DNA from 3 places in the Virgibacillus sp. GM2-2 genome. Region 1 is predicted to be linked to each of the others. Evidence: riboswitches for the same ligand, from Rfam matches in the RefSeq annotation. Region 1 holds a riboswitch; each other region holds the start of a gene.
What was found. A riboswitch is a leader RNA that binds a small molecule or an ion and turns the genes downstream of it on or off. The one in region 1 is predicted to bind S-adenosylmethionine.

Region 1 (4,864 bases):
TAACCAATGAAAACGAATAAAGTACTTGTTCTTTCATAAGGATAAGATGTTTAAAGCGAAACTAATGGATTACATACCATAATAAACATTTCTTGTGTTCGTTATTTCGACATACTATTCCTCAAAGCTCAATTATAATGAAGACATGCTACATAAAAAGGGAGTGTTTCCATTGAAGATAATCGTTAAGTTGTTGGCATTGTTTTTAATCTTAAGTTTACTGTTTTCATCAACTGCTTTTGCAAAAAGTGACCAGGCTAAAGAATCACTTGTAGCTTTAGGCGACTCGATTCCTTTCGGGTATAACCTAGGGCAAAACAACCATCATCCTTCCAAGTATGCCTATCCATTTTTGATTGGAGAAAATGCTGAACTTCGTGTTCGGAATCTTGGCGTTCCTGGCTGGCAAACCGAGCAAATGTTGATTGCTTTAAAATCTGATCAAAAATATCGGCAAGCTGTTAGACATGCAGATTATATTGCGTTAACGATCGGAAATAATGACTTACTACAGGCGTTAAGGGCTGCTCAGGATTCGAGTAACGGCAATCCGGAATTATTTATGCAGTCACTACAGCAACAAATTCAAAGCAGTAATTTGTTCGGTAATATCGGCAAAATCATTGCGGAAACGCGGACACTTACAGATGCACCGATTGTTATGTACAACGTTTATAATCCATTCCAGGTGGAGGATCCATTGCATACGGTTGGAATACAGATTCTACCTAGTATAAATCATCATTTTGCTGGACTAACCGCTTATTACAATGCAACTTACGATGATGTATTACTGGCTGATGCCTATACCGCATTTGGTCAAAACCAAGCAGCTTATGTAATTCAAGGTGACATCCATCCAACTATCAAAGGGCAAATGAAGCTTGCTGAGATTGGTTTGGAAGTATTGGGGCTAGAGTAACTGCCCATAAATCAAGCAGCCCAGCTAAGCTAGGCTGCCATTTCTTTTACATCATTTCCGATACAGTTTTCGCTTCAAGGAAGTTTAATAAATAATCTGGTCCACCAGCTTTTGCGTCGGTGCCGGACATTTTGAATCCGCCAAACGGATGGTATCCTACAATAGCCGCTGTGCAGCCACGATTGAAATATAGATTTCCAACTTGGAATTCATACCGCGCTCTATTTAAATGCTCACGGTTATTCGAAATCACTGCACCAGTCAATCCGTAGTCTGTATTATTTGCGATATCTAACATTTCATCAAAATCTTTTGCTTTAGTAAAACCAACGACTGGTCCAAAAATTTCTTCCTGCATAATAGTTGCTTTTGGATCAACATCAGCGAAAATCGTTGGGTAGACGAAGTACCCTTTCGAATCGTCGGTTTCACCACCAAATACGAGCTTTCCCTCATCTTTTCCTGTATCGATATATCCTTTAATTCTATCAAATTGCTTCTGGTTAATAACCGCACTCATATACGGATCTTCTTCCGTTGGATTCCCAACTGTTACGTCCTTAGCAAGCTGGATTGACTTTTCAAGCACTTCGTCATAAACATCTTTGTGAATCACCGCTCGCGAACAAGCCGAACATTTCTGGCCCTGGAATCCAAATGCGGAGTTGACAATTGATTCAGCCGCCAAGTCCAAATCAGCATTATCGTCAACGATAATCGTATCCTTACCACCCATCTCTATAACAGCTCGCTTTAAGAAGTTTTGCCCTTCTTGGACTTCAGCAGCACGCTTATAAATACGTGTTCCTGTTCCACGTGAACCTGTAAAGTTGATGAAATGGGTTTCAGGGTGGTCAACCAAATAATCACCGATTTCTTTTGGATCGCCAGTAAGAAAGTTTACTACGCCTTTTGGTAAGCCCGCTTCTTCTAAAGCTTCCACTAGCATATATGCAATAACTGGCGTATCCTCAGCTGGCTTCAACAGAACAGGGTTACCTGCTACAACCGGCCCTACAGTTGTCCCGCAAACTATCGCAAACGCAAAGTTCCATGGTGGGATTACGACACCTGGCCCCATCGGTTGATAGAAATAAGTATTGTTTTCATTTTCTCGATCGTTAATTTCCTTACCTTTACCAAGTTCAATTATTTGTCTGCCATAATACTCAAGAAAGTCAATTCCTTCCGCGGTATCGGCATCAGCTTGCCCCCATGGCTTCCCGGCTTCAAAAGACATCGTCGCTGAAAACTCATGTTTTCGGCGTCGGACAATTCCTGCTGCCTTGAACAATACCTCAGCTCGTTCCTCTGGAGTAAATCCTCGCCATTTCTTGAAAGCTTCCTGGGCTTTTTCCATCGCTTGATCTACATGCTTCTTTGTTGCCTTTGAAGCATATCCGATTACTTGTTCTTTATTTGACGGATTTACCGATGTCATTTTGTCTTCGGTAAAAACACGTTCTCCTCCAATTACAAGTGGATAATCCTTACCTAAACGGTTCTCCACCTCACGCAATGCAATCTTATATGCTTTTCGATTTTCTTCATTTGTAAAATCAGTAAACGGTTCATGTTTAAACGGTACTACCAACTCGATTACCTCCTTGAAATGGTTACTCTATAATAGGTGTTTCACGTTCTGGGATGTATTAAACATAGAAGAGTTAGCAAATCGAGCATAATGTAAAGTAGAACGATCGAACCTGCGTTATAACCGCGCATGAACAGATTGAAAACGCGCAGCAATTGTGCTGTCGCGCGTTTTCTATGGATTATTGATCGATTTATTTTGTTTGCTGCGCGTTTTGACCATAACAATGCGCGAATTATTTTAATCGCTTCAACTCACGCTGGTTATGTTCCATCAATGGTTTAATAAACCTTTCATATCGTTCCCAATGAAACGCTTCAATCTCTTCTGGAGTCATTTCCTTTACGATATCAGACACCGATGTTGATGGAGGCAATTTTTCAAACTCTTCCTCACTTAATTCTCTTACCTTTCCATTTTCCACAAAAATTCGCTTCACCAAAATCATCTCCTTTTAAAAAAATATATAAAAACCCCTTTATGCTTGGATTGCATAAAGGGGTCTCCTACCGACTTATCATCCAAAGCATACACTTTGCTGGTGTTAGCACCTTGCTTAAGCAGGTTGCTGTGACGTCGTTGAGCCAGATCTCTCAGTCACTCTTGATAACCTATTCACTTAATTTGTAGTATACAACAAATTCGCTAAAATGTCTTTTCGAACCCAACCTTCTTTTCCATCTTTTTTTATCAACGTGTAATCCTCACAGCTATCATCCACGATCGAAACGATATCACCTTTTTTGACATGGAGTTGCGTACACGATACGTCTGTTTTGACGGTATAGTTTCCATCTTCCTGTTGTTTAACATATTCGTTTTTTACGTAAAAATGCTTATTTGTCCCTAATTGCTTACAAAGCGAAAAACTATCGCCCGTTTCAATAGGAACAATTTCATAGTGCGGATACGTAATGGCACCCGTCATTTCCGATTCGGTACGAAAATCTTCCTGCACTTCACGTGTTTGGAAATGGTCCATATATGTATTCGAAAATGCATCTCCGTTTGTAGCAGTTTTGATAATAAACGCGTTTAATTGTCCTGTTGGTTTAATCACATTCCCGCCATCGATTGCAATGATTTTTTTATCGGTATCGATAATTGGATTATTTGCTGGTGCGTCTGTTGCATAATTTGCCACTGGCCAGTGGCCCACAATTACGTATTTGTCTGCGCGGTGGGTTTTTTCTAAAAACGTCGGCATCGCTATAGCTAAATCACGCTCTGTGTCCTTCCAATCTTCCACATCCTCAATTCCTGCGTGAACAAAGATATAGTTTGGCGTTTCAATTGCAGTTGGAAGTTCCATAAGCCAAGTGATTTCTTTTCCGAAATGCTCCAGCAAAATTACCTTTAGTTCTTTAACATCTGTATCTTCATTGATTTCAAAACCAATCTTTTCTGCCCACTCGCCTATAATTGATCTACGTTTCAAAACATAATGGATGAGCCTTGGATCCTCTACTAGTAGATTTTCAACAATCGAATCACAGTTTCCCTCTGTCACATGTACGTTAGCATTGGAAGCTTGCAGTGCCATTACATAATTTACAACCCCAATACTGTCACGACCCTTTTCACAAAGATCACCGTTAATAATTAGGTAATCTTCTTCGCTGAAATTTACTTTTGTTAATAGCCTTTTGAATAGCTCCAACTCCCCGTGAATATCCGAAATCACGATTACCCTTGCGTTAGTTGGTATGGATAGTTGATTGATTTTTTTCACTGTCATTTCCCCTTTTAATTATCTATCAATAGGTTACTATACTTTCGCACTATTCCGCAAAGTGAAATAGTGATAGACTTAGGGTTGAGTCCAATGAGGAGGAGAAATATGAAGGAAAACTGGGAACGAGTAAAACCGCTTTATTCACTTCCGAATCATGAACTTGAAGAAATGATCCACCATTTTTCGCCAGGCATGCAATTAGAATCTGTTCAATTATTAAGTGGGGGATTTAGTAATACAAATTACAAAGTAAAAATTAATTCTAGTGAAAAACCATTGGTATTGCGAATTAGTGATGAAAAGAAGTGTAGGTTCGAGAGCGCACTACACACCAAGTTGCACGAGTCACTGCCTGTTCCAGAAATCTATTATAGTCACTATCAAGGAAATGCATCCTTTTCCATCATGGAATGGAAAGAGGGGATACACCTGAAGGATACGATGTATAGTAACGATACTCTTTTTTTGAAAAAAGCAGCCTATTCTACAGGCTATTGGCTTGCTCAAATGAGAAAAAATACATTTACTCAAGCAGGACTTTTCAATGAAAATTTAGAAGTGACCGTACCGATGAAGGTAACGCCTGACACGTTTCTTTCGTTTATGGAAGAAT
Region 2 (4,864 bases), on a different contig from region 1:
ATCACTCATAAGTTTAATTGAAGAAGTTGGAACTTGTTGTAGCAAGACACTTCCTCCATTCTCGTTGAAAATATTTGGTATACTATTTATATATACACCATCAAATTAGGAGGATACAAATGATACACCACTATAAAAACAGTACACCTACTATACATGATACAGCATATATCGCAAAAGGCGCAGTAATTACCGGGGATGTAACGATTGGTGAAGAAACAAATATTTGGTTTAATACAGTTATTCGTGGCGATGTTGCACCAACGCGAATTGGTAAAAGGGTTAGCATTCAGGATTTATCCATGGTCCACCAAAGCCCGAACAACCCAGTCATTGTAGAGGATGATGTAACCGTTGGTCATCAAGTAACATTGCATTCAGCTATTGTTCGTAAAAATGCTCTAATCGGAATGGGATCCATCGTATTAGATGGTGCTGAAATTGGAGAACATGCATTTCTTGGTGCTGGAAGCCTAGTTCCACCGGGCAAAAAAATTCCTCCTCATACATTGGCGCTCGGAAGACCTGCAAAAGTTGTTCGCGAACTAACGGATGAAGACTATCAAGATATGGAACGTGTGAGAAAGACGTATGTTGAAAAAGGGCAATACTATAAACATCATACATCTTTATAAGAAAAGCGTAAGCGCCCGTTTAGCAACGTACAAACTGGAGCACCCCGAAATGAGATAAAGGAAACACGGTGAGGTACGAGCCGATGTTGACTTATCGCAGTGGAGGAGTGTGAAGTTTGATAGTTGCTGGGCGCTGGAGCTAGACAGCTTTTCGTTTATACTTTCTTTGCTCTTAAGATAAGAAAAAGCGAAAGCATCCAAATCTGGATACTTTCGCTTCATTTTATTTCGTCAATGCTTTTAGCTCTTCTAATTTATCTGTTTTTTCCCAAGGGAACAAAATATCTGTACGACCAAAGTGCCCATAGGCAGATGTATTACGGAAAATTGGTTTTTGTAGATCTAGCATACGAATGATTCCTGCTGGTCTTAGATCAAATAACTTACGAACAGCTTGAACCAATGCTTCTTCACTAACTTTACCAGTGCCAAATGTGTTGATTGCAATCGATACTGGCTCTGCTACACCGATAGCATACGCTAATTGTACTTCACACGTTTTAGCGAGGTCAGCGGCAACGATATTCTTGGCAACGTATCGTGCTGCATAAGCAGCAGAACGGTCAACTTTAGTAGAGTCCTTTCCACTAAACGCGCCACCACCATGACGTGCGTATCCGCCATACGTGTCTACAATAATTTTTCTCCCAGTTAATCCAGCATCACCCTGAGGACCACCGATAACGAATCGGCCAGTTGGATTAATAAAGTATTTTGTTGATTCATCAAGTAAATTTTCTGGTACGACAGGACGAATAACTTGTTCAATTAAATCTTTTTCAATTTGCTCTGTCGTCACATCTTGATGGTGTTGCGTTGAAATAACAATTGTATCTACTTTAACTGGTTTATCGTTTTCATCGTATTCAACAGTTACTTGTGTTTTTCCATCTGGGCGTAGGTAAGCTAGTGTTTCGTCCTTACGCACATCTGACAAACGTTTCGCTAGTTTATGTGCTAAAGCGATAGGTAACGGCATTAATTCATCCGTTTCGTCACATGCGAAGCCAAACATTAAACCTTGGTCTCCTGCACCAATTGCAGCGATTTCATCATCTGTCATTTTTCCTTGACGTGCCTCGAGTGCAGTATTTACTCCGCCGGCAATATCAGCAGACTGTTCATCAATTGCAGTTAAAACTGCGCAAGTATCTGCATCAAAGCCAAACTTTGCACGTGTATAACCAATATCTTTAATTGTTTGTCTTACAATAGCAGGAATATCAACATACGTATTCGTGGAGATTTCTCCAGATACTAATACTAAGCCTGTTGTTACGGTTGTTTCACATGCTACTCGAGCATTTGGATCTTTCTTTAAAATTTCATCTAAAATTGCGTCTGAGATCTGATCACATATCTTATCTGGGTGTCCCTCTGTGACAGATTCAGATGTAAATAAACGACGATTTGAAGCCATATGGCTAAATCCTCCCTTTATAATTGTGTTACGGAACTCTATTTGTTATAGTACAATTGTTCAAGGTCCTTAAAAACAAAAAAAGCCCTTCCTGTTCAGGAGGAAAGGTGTTGTGGCCATTTCCTCTTATTGTTCAAGGAGTCATCCTTGCTTCAGGTTAGCACCTTTTCACACTTGTGATGGTTGCTGGGTTTCATCGGGTCTGTCCCTCCGCCGACTCTAAATAAGAGAGTATCCGCTCGAAACTTATCGTATCGAAAACCCCTCATCATGTCAACTTTTTTCGAACATTATATGACAGCTTTAATAAAATAATATAATAGTATGGATTAATTTTATGAATGTGTTATACTAATAAACAGATTTATAAAATCTTGATTACTTCTTATTTTGTAAAAAATAAAATCCATCCAAAAGGTAGGTATGATACATGAAATCGGTGGAACAATCATCATTGTTACAGGAGCTAATTTCTAATAAAAATGTACAAAAAAATTTATCTGTACCTCGTTTAGTCGAAAGAATTTTAGATCGTCATGAAGGTACATTAACTGCAACTGGCGCAATTCAAGCAACTACTGGAAAATATACTGGACGTTCTCCAAAGGATAAATTCATTGTCCGTGACGAATCGTGTGAAAATCTTATTGATTGGGGCGCAGTAAACCAGGAAATTGATGAAGCATCTTTTGATAATTTGTACGGTAAAGTAATTAATTACTTAAAAGAAAAAGATGAACTTTTTCAGTTCAAAGGATTCGCAGGTGCTGACAAAAAGTATCGTTTGCCAATCCAAGTAATTAACGAATATGCTTGGCACAATTTATTTGCGCGTCAACTTTTCATTACGCCGACAGAAGATGAATTATCAACACATAATCCAGAGTTTACTGTTATATCAGCGCCAACCTTTAAAGCTGATCCTGCAGTTGATGGAACTAATTCAGAAACTTTTATCCTAGTTTCGTTCAAGAAACGCATTATTTTAATTGGTGGTACTGAATATGCAGGAGAAATTAAAAAATCAATTTTCTCTGTTATGAACTATCTTTTACCACAGCGAGAAGTATTATCCATGCACTGCTCTGCTAACGTTGGTCAAGAGGGCGATGTAGCATTATTCTTTGGACTTTCTGGTACAGGAAAAACTACTCTATCGGCTGACCCATATCGCAAACTAATCGGGGACGATGAGCATGGGTGGAGTCCAAACGGTGTGTTTAATATCGAAGGTGGATGCTATGCAAAATGTATCAACCTATCAGAAGAAAAAGAACCACAAATCTACAACGCAATTCGATTTGGGTCCGTATTAGAAAATGTAATTCTTGATAAAGATTCACGTATCCCAGATTACGATGATACATCTCTAACGGAAAATACACGTGCAGCATATCCACTAGATAATATCGATAATATTGTAACACCTAGTGTAGCTGGTCACCCAAATACAATTATCTTTTTGACAGCTGATGCATCTGGTACACTACCACCGATCAGTAAATTAACAAAAGAACAAGCAATGTATCACTTTTTAAGTGGCTATACAAGTAAATTAGCTGGAACAGAACGTGGCGTGACAGAGCCACAAGCAACTTTCTCAGCTTGCTTTGGTTCACCATTCTTGCCACTAGCACCGTCGACCTATGCAAAAATGCTTGGGGAAAAAATTGATCAATTTAACACAAACGTATTTTTAGTGAACACCGGTTGGACTGGTGGTTCATATGGTGTCGGAAATCGTATGAAACTCTCCTATACACGAGCAATGGTTCATGCAGCACTTGAAGGTGAGTTAAACACTGTTGAAACTACGAAGGACGATGTCTTCGGTCTTGAAACGCCAATGCACGTTCCTGGTGTTCCAGACGAAGTATTGGTTCCTAGAAGTACTTGGGCTGACAAAGAAGCTTACGATGCGGAAGCGAAAAAGCTTGCAATGAAATTCCATGAAAACTTTAAGAATTTCACACAAGCTGATAAGGAAATTGCTCAAGCGGGTCCACTTTATAAAGGTTAAAATAATTGAAGAGAGCCAGTCTCAAAAGGCTGGCTTTTCCTTTTGAATATTACTCTATTGTAACCTAGTGCATGTACAATTGAACAAAGAAAGTGTCTCCCTTCAGGAAAACACGTTTACTTTGATAAATATTCACTTTTAATTTTTTCCATACAATAGGTTAAAACATCGTCCTTCATAATAAAGCTGTATTTTGTGTTTTTACGGACATTTTTAGGTATGTTATCTAACAAGACTGGTCCATGGGTTTCATAGTAAGTAGACTGCTCAATGAGTTTATTGACGTTAGCAAAATAAACATTTTTTATTACCGTCCCGCCCTTGCCTTTAACATAGTATTGACCAACATAATCTAACCGATCAACTGACCCGCCAGTTTCTTCTTTTACTTCACGTATTGCGGCATCTTCAGCTGTTTCACCTGGTTCTACCTTGCCACCAGGAAATTCCATTCCTCGATCTTTATGATTAGTTAGTAGCCAACGATTTTGATACGTACAAATTACCCAAACATGCTTTGGTTCTTTGGAAAAATAATGATCTTCAAATGTTAATTTAACCTCATTGTTATAATAATCTCTAAATGTATTCATTATTTCAGCTGCCTTTTTCCCCGTTAATTAAATTGTCTATCTCTTATTATGTTCCTTTAAAGCAGCTAGTATAAACTACTTTTGACTAAATTAATGAGAATTCATCTACTCATTACAAATGTCTATCAGATAATATTCCCATCGATTCAATATGTTCTCGTGTTTTTTCATCACCTAAATCATACAACATTTGAAA
Region 3 (4,864 bases), on a different contig from region 1:
TGAGGACACACCAGATGATATTGTACATGATTTATTATCACGCGCATCTTATGGTGAACATTCATTGGGCTATCCAATATTAGGGACGGAAAATCACTTAAAGTCATTTAAACCAGATACACTTCGATCCTATATAACGCAAAGATATACGCCTGATAATGTTGTAATTTCTGTCGCAGGTAACGTTGATCAATCATTCATCGATAATGTAGAGTCTTGCTTTGGAAAATATGAAGCAGATCATGATAAAACTCCATTGATTAAACCTGAATTCCATGCTGGTAAATTAGAGCGGAATAAAGAAACTGAACAGGCGCATTTATGTATCGGATATAACGGATTACCAGTTGGTGATGATTACACCTTTAGCTTAGTAATCATGAACAATGTTCTTGGAGGTAGTATGAGCTCACGCCTATTTCAAGATGTTCGGGAACAAAAAGGGTTAGCATATTCAGTGTTTTCTTATCATTCCTCGTTTCTTGATAATGGACTGTTAACTATTTATGCAGGTACTGGCAAAGAGCAGTTACCACTACTTCAGGAGACCATTTCAAGCACTGTAAATGAACTAATAACGAATGGTCTTACTGACAAAGAATTGAAAAATAGTAAAGAACAACTTAAGGGAAATCTCATGCTTAGTCTTGAAAGTACAAACAGCCGTATGAGCAGAAATGGTAGAAATGAATTATTATTAAAACGGCATCGCACGCTTGACGACATGATAAAAGAAATTGATGCTGTTAATCATGATTCTATTCGTAAGATTATTGATACCATTTTTAATACAAAACCATCAACGGCACTAATTGCACCAAAACAAAATAATTAGTTAGTAAATAACCTATGCAATGACATAGGTTATTTTTTTTGTCATATATTTATAATACCGATACAAAATGAGGTGAGTGTAATGCGGTATAAAGAAATAAGTGGAAAAGAAATTGTAAATGTGAGTCATGGTTCTAGGCTCGGGGTTCTTGGTGCGACGGATTTAGAAATTGACGAGAGAACTGGTCAAATCAGGTCTTTTATCATTCCTAACTACAAATGGTTTGGTTTAAAAAAAGAAGGAGCAGAAACAAAAATTCATTGGAACTCCATAAAAAAAATTGGAGAAGATATGATTATGATTGAAACGGACTAGTTTTTGCCACGTCATATTTTATTTAGTTAGGAGGCTGAGACAAAACTAAAACTATTAATTTAAATAACGAACAATGAATTGTATTAGCTCCGGAAATATACTTAGACTCCTTGAAAAAGAAAATCACTTTTTCTGCGTGCGATGCTTTTTCAGGGTAGCTTTCCTTGTCCTGCGGGAAGACAGGCATTGGTGAGACCCCACAGTGCGTCTATTAAGGAAGGCCGACTAAAAACGTCCTTTGCGGACAACGTCGGCATACCCCTTGCCGGGGCAAGGAGGCTCACCAGCCGCCCGCGGAAAGCGAGTATATTTCCGGAGCGAGTTATTTGCACTAATTATCTTATGTTCGGATTTTCTTTGATAAAAATAGTTTTGTCCTGGCCTCTTTTTTAAAAGATAAAAATCTATAAAATCTGTCCAGCGCAAGCGGACTGGACACTCGAGACATAAACAGTCTACTTCCGTGTGGTAAAAACCACCACACTGCAGCGTTCTGCTTATGCTTGTCGTGTCTTTCAAGTCGCTTGCGCTTTTTTCTTACAGCTTACTCTGACAACGTGCTAATATTCAGAAATAACCTTGACTTTTTATCTTGTTAAATGTAGAGTATTGTTTAACATTTTAATATGAAATTTTTCTTATCCAGAGAGGTGGAGGGACTGGCCCTTTGATACCTCAGCAACAGGTTTATAAAACACTGTGCTAATTCCAGAAGCGTAAAGCTTGAAGATAAGAAAGGGAAATCAGCATAATAGCCAACCCTCTTCTTACTTGAGAAGAGGGTTTTTTTATAACGTTAGAAAGATCTTATATGAAAATACATCGGAATTCGCTATAAGGTGAGGTGAATACCGAGTTTTTCTAATTTTTTCTTAGCTATTACTCACTTACCGAAGCGAAACACATAAGCTATAAAGAAATGATTTGAAAAAGGCATTTGTATAACAAGGAGTGTATAACGAATGGGTTACTCAATAGCTGTAATAGGTGGAGATGCCAGATATATTGAACTAATTCGTCAACTTCAACAAGTTGAAAATACGACTATTTATTTAATAGGTTTTGATAATCTAGATCAAGGATTTACAGGATTAAAACAAAAAGAATTCTCTGAACTAGACCCAAGTGAATTGGATATGGTAGTTTTACCTGTTACAGGAACTGATGATAACGGAGTGATTGAACCTGTTTTTTCCGATCAATCGATTCAATTAACAAAAGAGTGGGTTCAACAATTAAAAAGTACTGCAATTATATTTACAGGCATAGCAAATGACTATTTAACTTCAATAACAGATGAAACAGATCGACGTCTTGTAAAGTTATTTGATCGTGATGATATTGCAGTATATAATTCAATTCCAACTGCTGAAGGAACAATTATGATGGTAATTGAACATACTGATTTTACGATTCATTCCGCTAACTTACTAGTAGTTGGCTATGGTCGTGTCGGAAAAACGGTAGCGAATAAGTTTGCTGCTCTAGGTGCCAATGTAGCAGTATGCGCTAGAAAGTCAGAAGATTTGGCACGCATTACGGAAATGGGTTTTAAAGCCATTCCTTTTGATCAACTGTCACAAAATACAGCGGACTGCGATATTTTAATTAATACGATACCATCTCAAGTTATTACGAAAGAATCAATTCAATACTTACCATCACATGGATTGATTATTGATTTAGCATCTAAACCAGGTGGAACAGATTTTGACTATGCAGAAAAACGTGGGATTCAAGCAATACTTGCGAAAAGTTTACCTAGTATTGTTGCCCCTAAAACTGCGGGTAGAATTTTGGCTGATGTCATTAAACAGTTTATAACGAGTAAGGAGGAAACAGTATGAGTTTAGTAGGAAAACGAATTGGTTTTGGTATCACAGGATCACATTGCACGTATGATCAGGTTTTTCCACAGTTAGAGAAATTAATGAAGATTGGTGCAGAGGTCGTGCCGATTGTAACGTATACCGTGAGATCTACAGATACGAAATTTGGTGATGCAGCTGATCATATCGAAAAGATTGAATCGATTACTGGAAAAAAAGTAATTACTACAATGCCAGAGGCAGAACCTTTAGGACCAAAAGAACCGTTGGATTGTATGGTTATCGCACCATTAACGGGTAATTCGATGAGTAAACTAGCTAATGCTCTAACAGACTCCCCTGTACTGATGGCCGCTAAAGCAACTATGCGAAATAAAAAGCCAGTAGTATTGGGTATTTCGACGAATGATGCACTAGGACTTAACGGCGTTAACTTAATGCGTTTAATGGCAAGTAAATATATTTATTTTATACCGTATGGCCAAGACGATCCGTATAAGAAACCAAATTCGTTAGTTGCACATATGGATACATTAGTGGATACAGTTGAGTCAGCTTTATTATTCGAACAAATCCAACCAGTTATAGTTCCTTATCAAGAAAATAGCGGAGTATAGACTCCAAATAGAAATTAGTTGTATGACAGAGGTGGAAAAATGAAACTATTAGTTCAAAAATTTGGAGGCACTTCATTACAATCACCAGCAAGTATTTCAAAAGTCATCGAACATATAAAAGAAGCAAAAAATAATAATTTTAAGCTAGTTGTAGTTGTTTCAGCATTAGGTAGAATGCCAGACCCATATGCTACTGATACGTTATTAAGTCTCATCGATCGAAATGTACCTTATCATGAAAGTCGTGAAACTGATCTTCTTTTGTCATGCGGTGAAACAATTGCAAGTGTTGTAATAGCAAACGAACTTCGAAAAAATAAATTAAAATCGATTGCATTAACAGGTGCCCAAGCAGGAATTCTAACTACCTCAGATTTTACGCAAGCAAAAATTAAAGGAATTGATACATCTCGATTACTAGAAGAGCTGGAAAAATATGATGTAGTAGTTGTTGCAGGTTTTCAAGGCCAGACATCAATTGGAGAAATAACAACAATTGGAAGAGGTGGCAGCGATACAACCGCTGCTGCTCTCGGTGTTGCGCTTAACGCCGAAAGAGTAGAAATATTTACCGATGTAAATGGTATCATGACTGCTGACCCGAGAATTGTTAAAGCTGCTCGGCAACTTAAATCGGTGACATATACAGAAATTTGTAATTTAGCATATCAGGGTGCAAAAGTTATTCATCCCCGTGCAATTGAACTTGTAATGCAAGCAAATATACCACTCCATGTGCGATCCACTTATTCCAGAGAATCAGGCACATTTGTATCCAACAATTCTATACACGAACTTCCAGATCAACTGATTACAGGTATTGCACATATGACCTCTATGACTCAAATTAAAATAAAAGAAAGGGAAGAAATGCATCGTCTTCATTCAGAAGTATTTAAAGTTCTAGCGGATGGGGGAATTTCGGTAGATTTCATCAATATATCTCCAACAGGATTATTATTTACAATACCTGCTATTCACACGGATTTAGCTGTAAGTTGTATTGAAAATTTAGGATTTGAACCACAAGTAATAGAAGACTGCGCAAAAGTTTCTGTAGTTGGAGCCGGGATGACAGGAGTACCTGGCATTGCTTCTAAGATCGTGCACGCACTTACAGAAGAGGAAATTCAGATATTACAATCAGCTGATAGTCATACTACGATATGGGTGTTAATTCATGAAAATGATGTCTTGAAAGCAGTAAATGCTTTGCATGAAACCTTTAATCTCAGTCAATTAGTTGAACCAGATTTGATAACTGGTTT

Region 2: it holds a riboswitch for S-adenosylmethionine, as region 1 does, so the genes downstream of both, metK (methionine adenosyltransferase) here and ACY9Z2_RS02490 (hypothetical protein) in region 1, are expected to answer to the same signal.
Region 3: it holds a riboswitch for S-adenosylmethionine, as region 1 does, so the genes downstream of both, dpaA (dipicolinic acid synthetase subunit A) here and ACY9Z2_RS02490 (hypothetical protein) in region 1, are expected to answer to the same signal.

What each region holds. Positions count from the first base shown of each region.
Region 1 is NZ_JBUZWC010000001.1:558,422-563,285, forward strand. Features, by position in the region: gene ACY9Z2_RS02480 (GDSL-type esterase/lipase family protein) at 173-922, shown strand; gene pruA (L-glutamate gamma-semialdehyde dehydrogenase) at 969-2,516, opposite strand; gene ACY9Z2_RS02490 (hypothetical protein) at 2,752-2,955, opposite strand; SAM riboswitch class I at 3,028-3,129, opposite strand; gene ACY9Z2_RS02495 (metallophosphoesterase) at 3,136-4,248, opposite strand; gene ACY9Z2_RS02500 (phosphotransferase family protein) at 4,357-4,864, shown strand, end outside.
Region 2 is NZ_JBUZWC010000023.1:8,342-13,205, forward strand. Features, by position in the region: gene ACY9Z2_RS17930 (tetraprenyl-beta-curcumene synthase family protein) at 1-45, opposite strand, end outside; gene ACY9Z2_RS17935 (gamma carbonic anhydrase) at 120-635, shown strand; gene metK (methionine adenosyltransferase) at 859-2,055, opposite strand; SAM riboswitch class I at 2,179-2,285, opposite strand; gene pckA (phosphoenolpyruvate carboxykinase (ATP)) at 2,486-4,075, shown strand; gene ytkD (RNA deprotection pyrophosphohydrolase) at 4,192-4,668, opposite strand; gene ACY9Z2_RS17955 (hydrolase) at 4,781-4,864, opposite strand, start outside.
Region 3 is NZ_JBUZWC010000003.1:48,241-53,104, reverse strand. Features, by position in the region: gene ACY9Z2_RS05290 (M16 family metallopeptidase) at 1-835, shown strand, start outside; gene ACY9Z2_RS05285 (YlmC/YmxH family sporulation protein) at 917-1,150, shown strand; SAM riboswitch class I at 1,786-1,886, shown strand; gene dpaA (dipicolinic acid synthetase subunit A) at 2,113-2,997, shown strand; gene dpaB (dipicolinate synthase subunit B) at 2,994-3,596, shown strand; gene dapG (aspartate kinase) at 3,636-4,864, shown strand, end outside.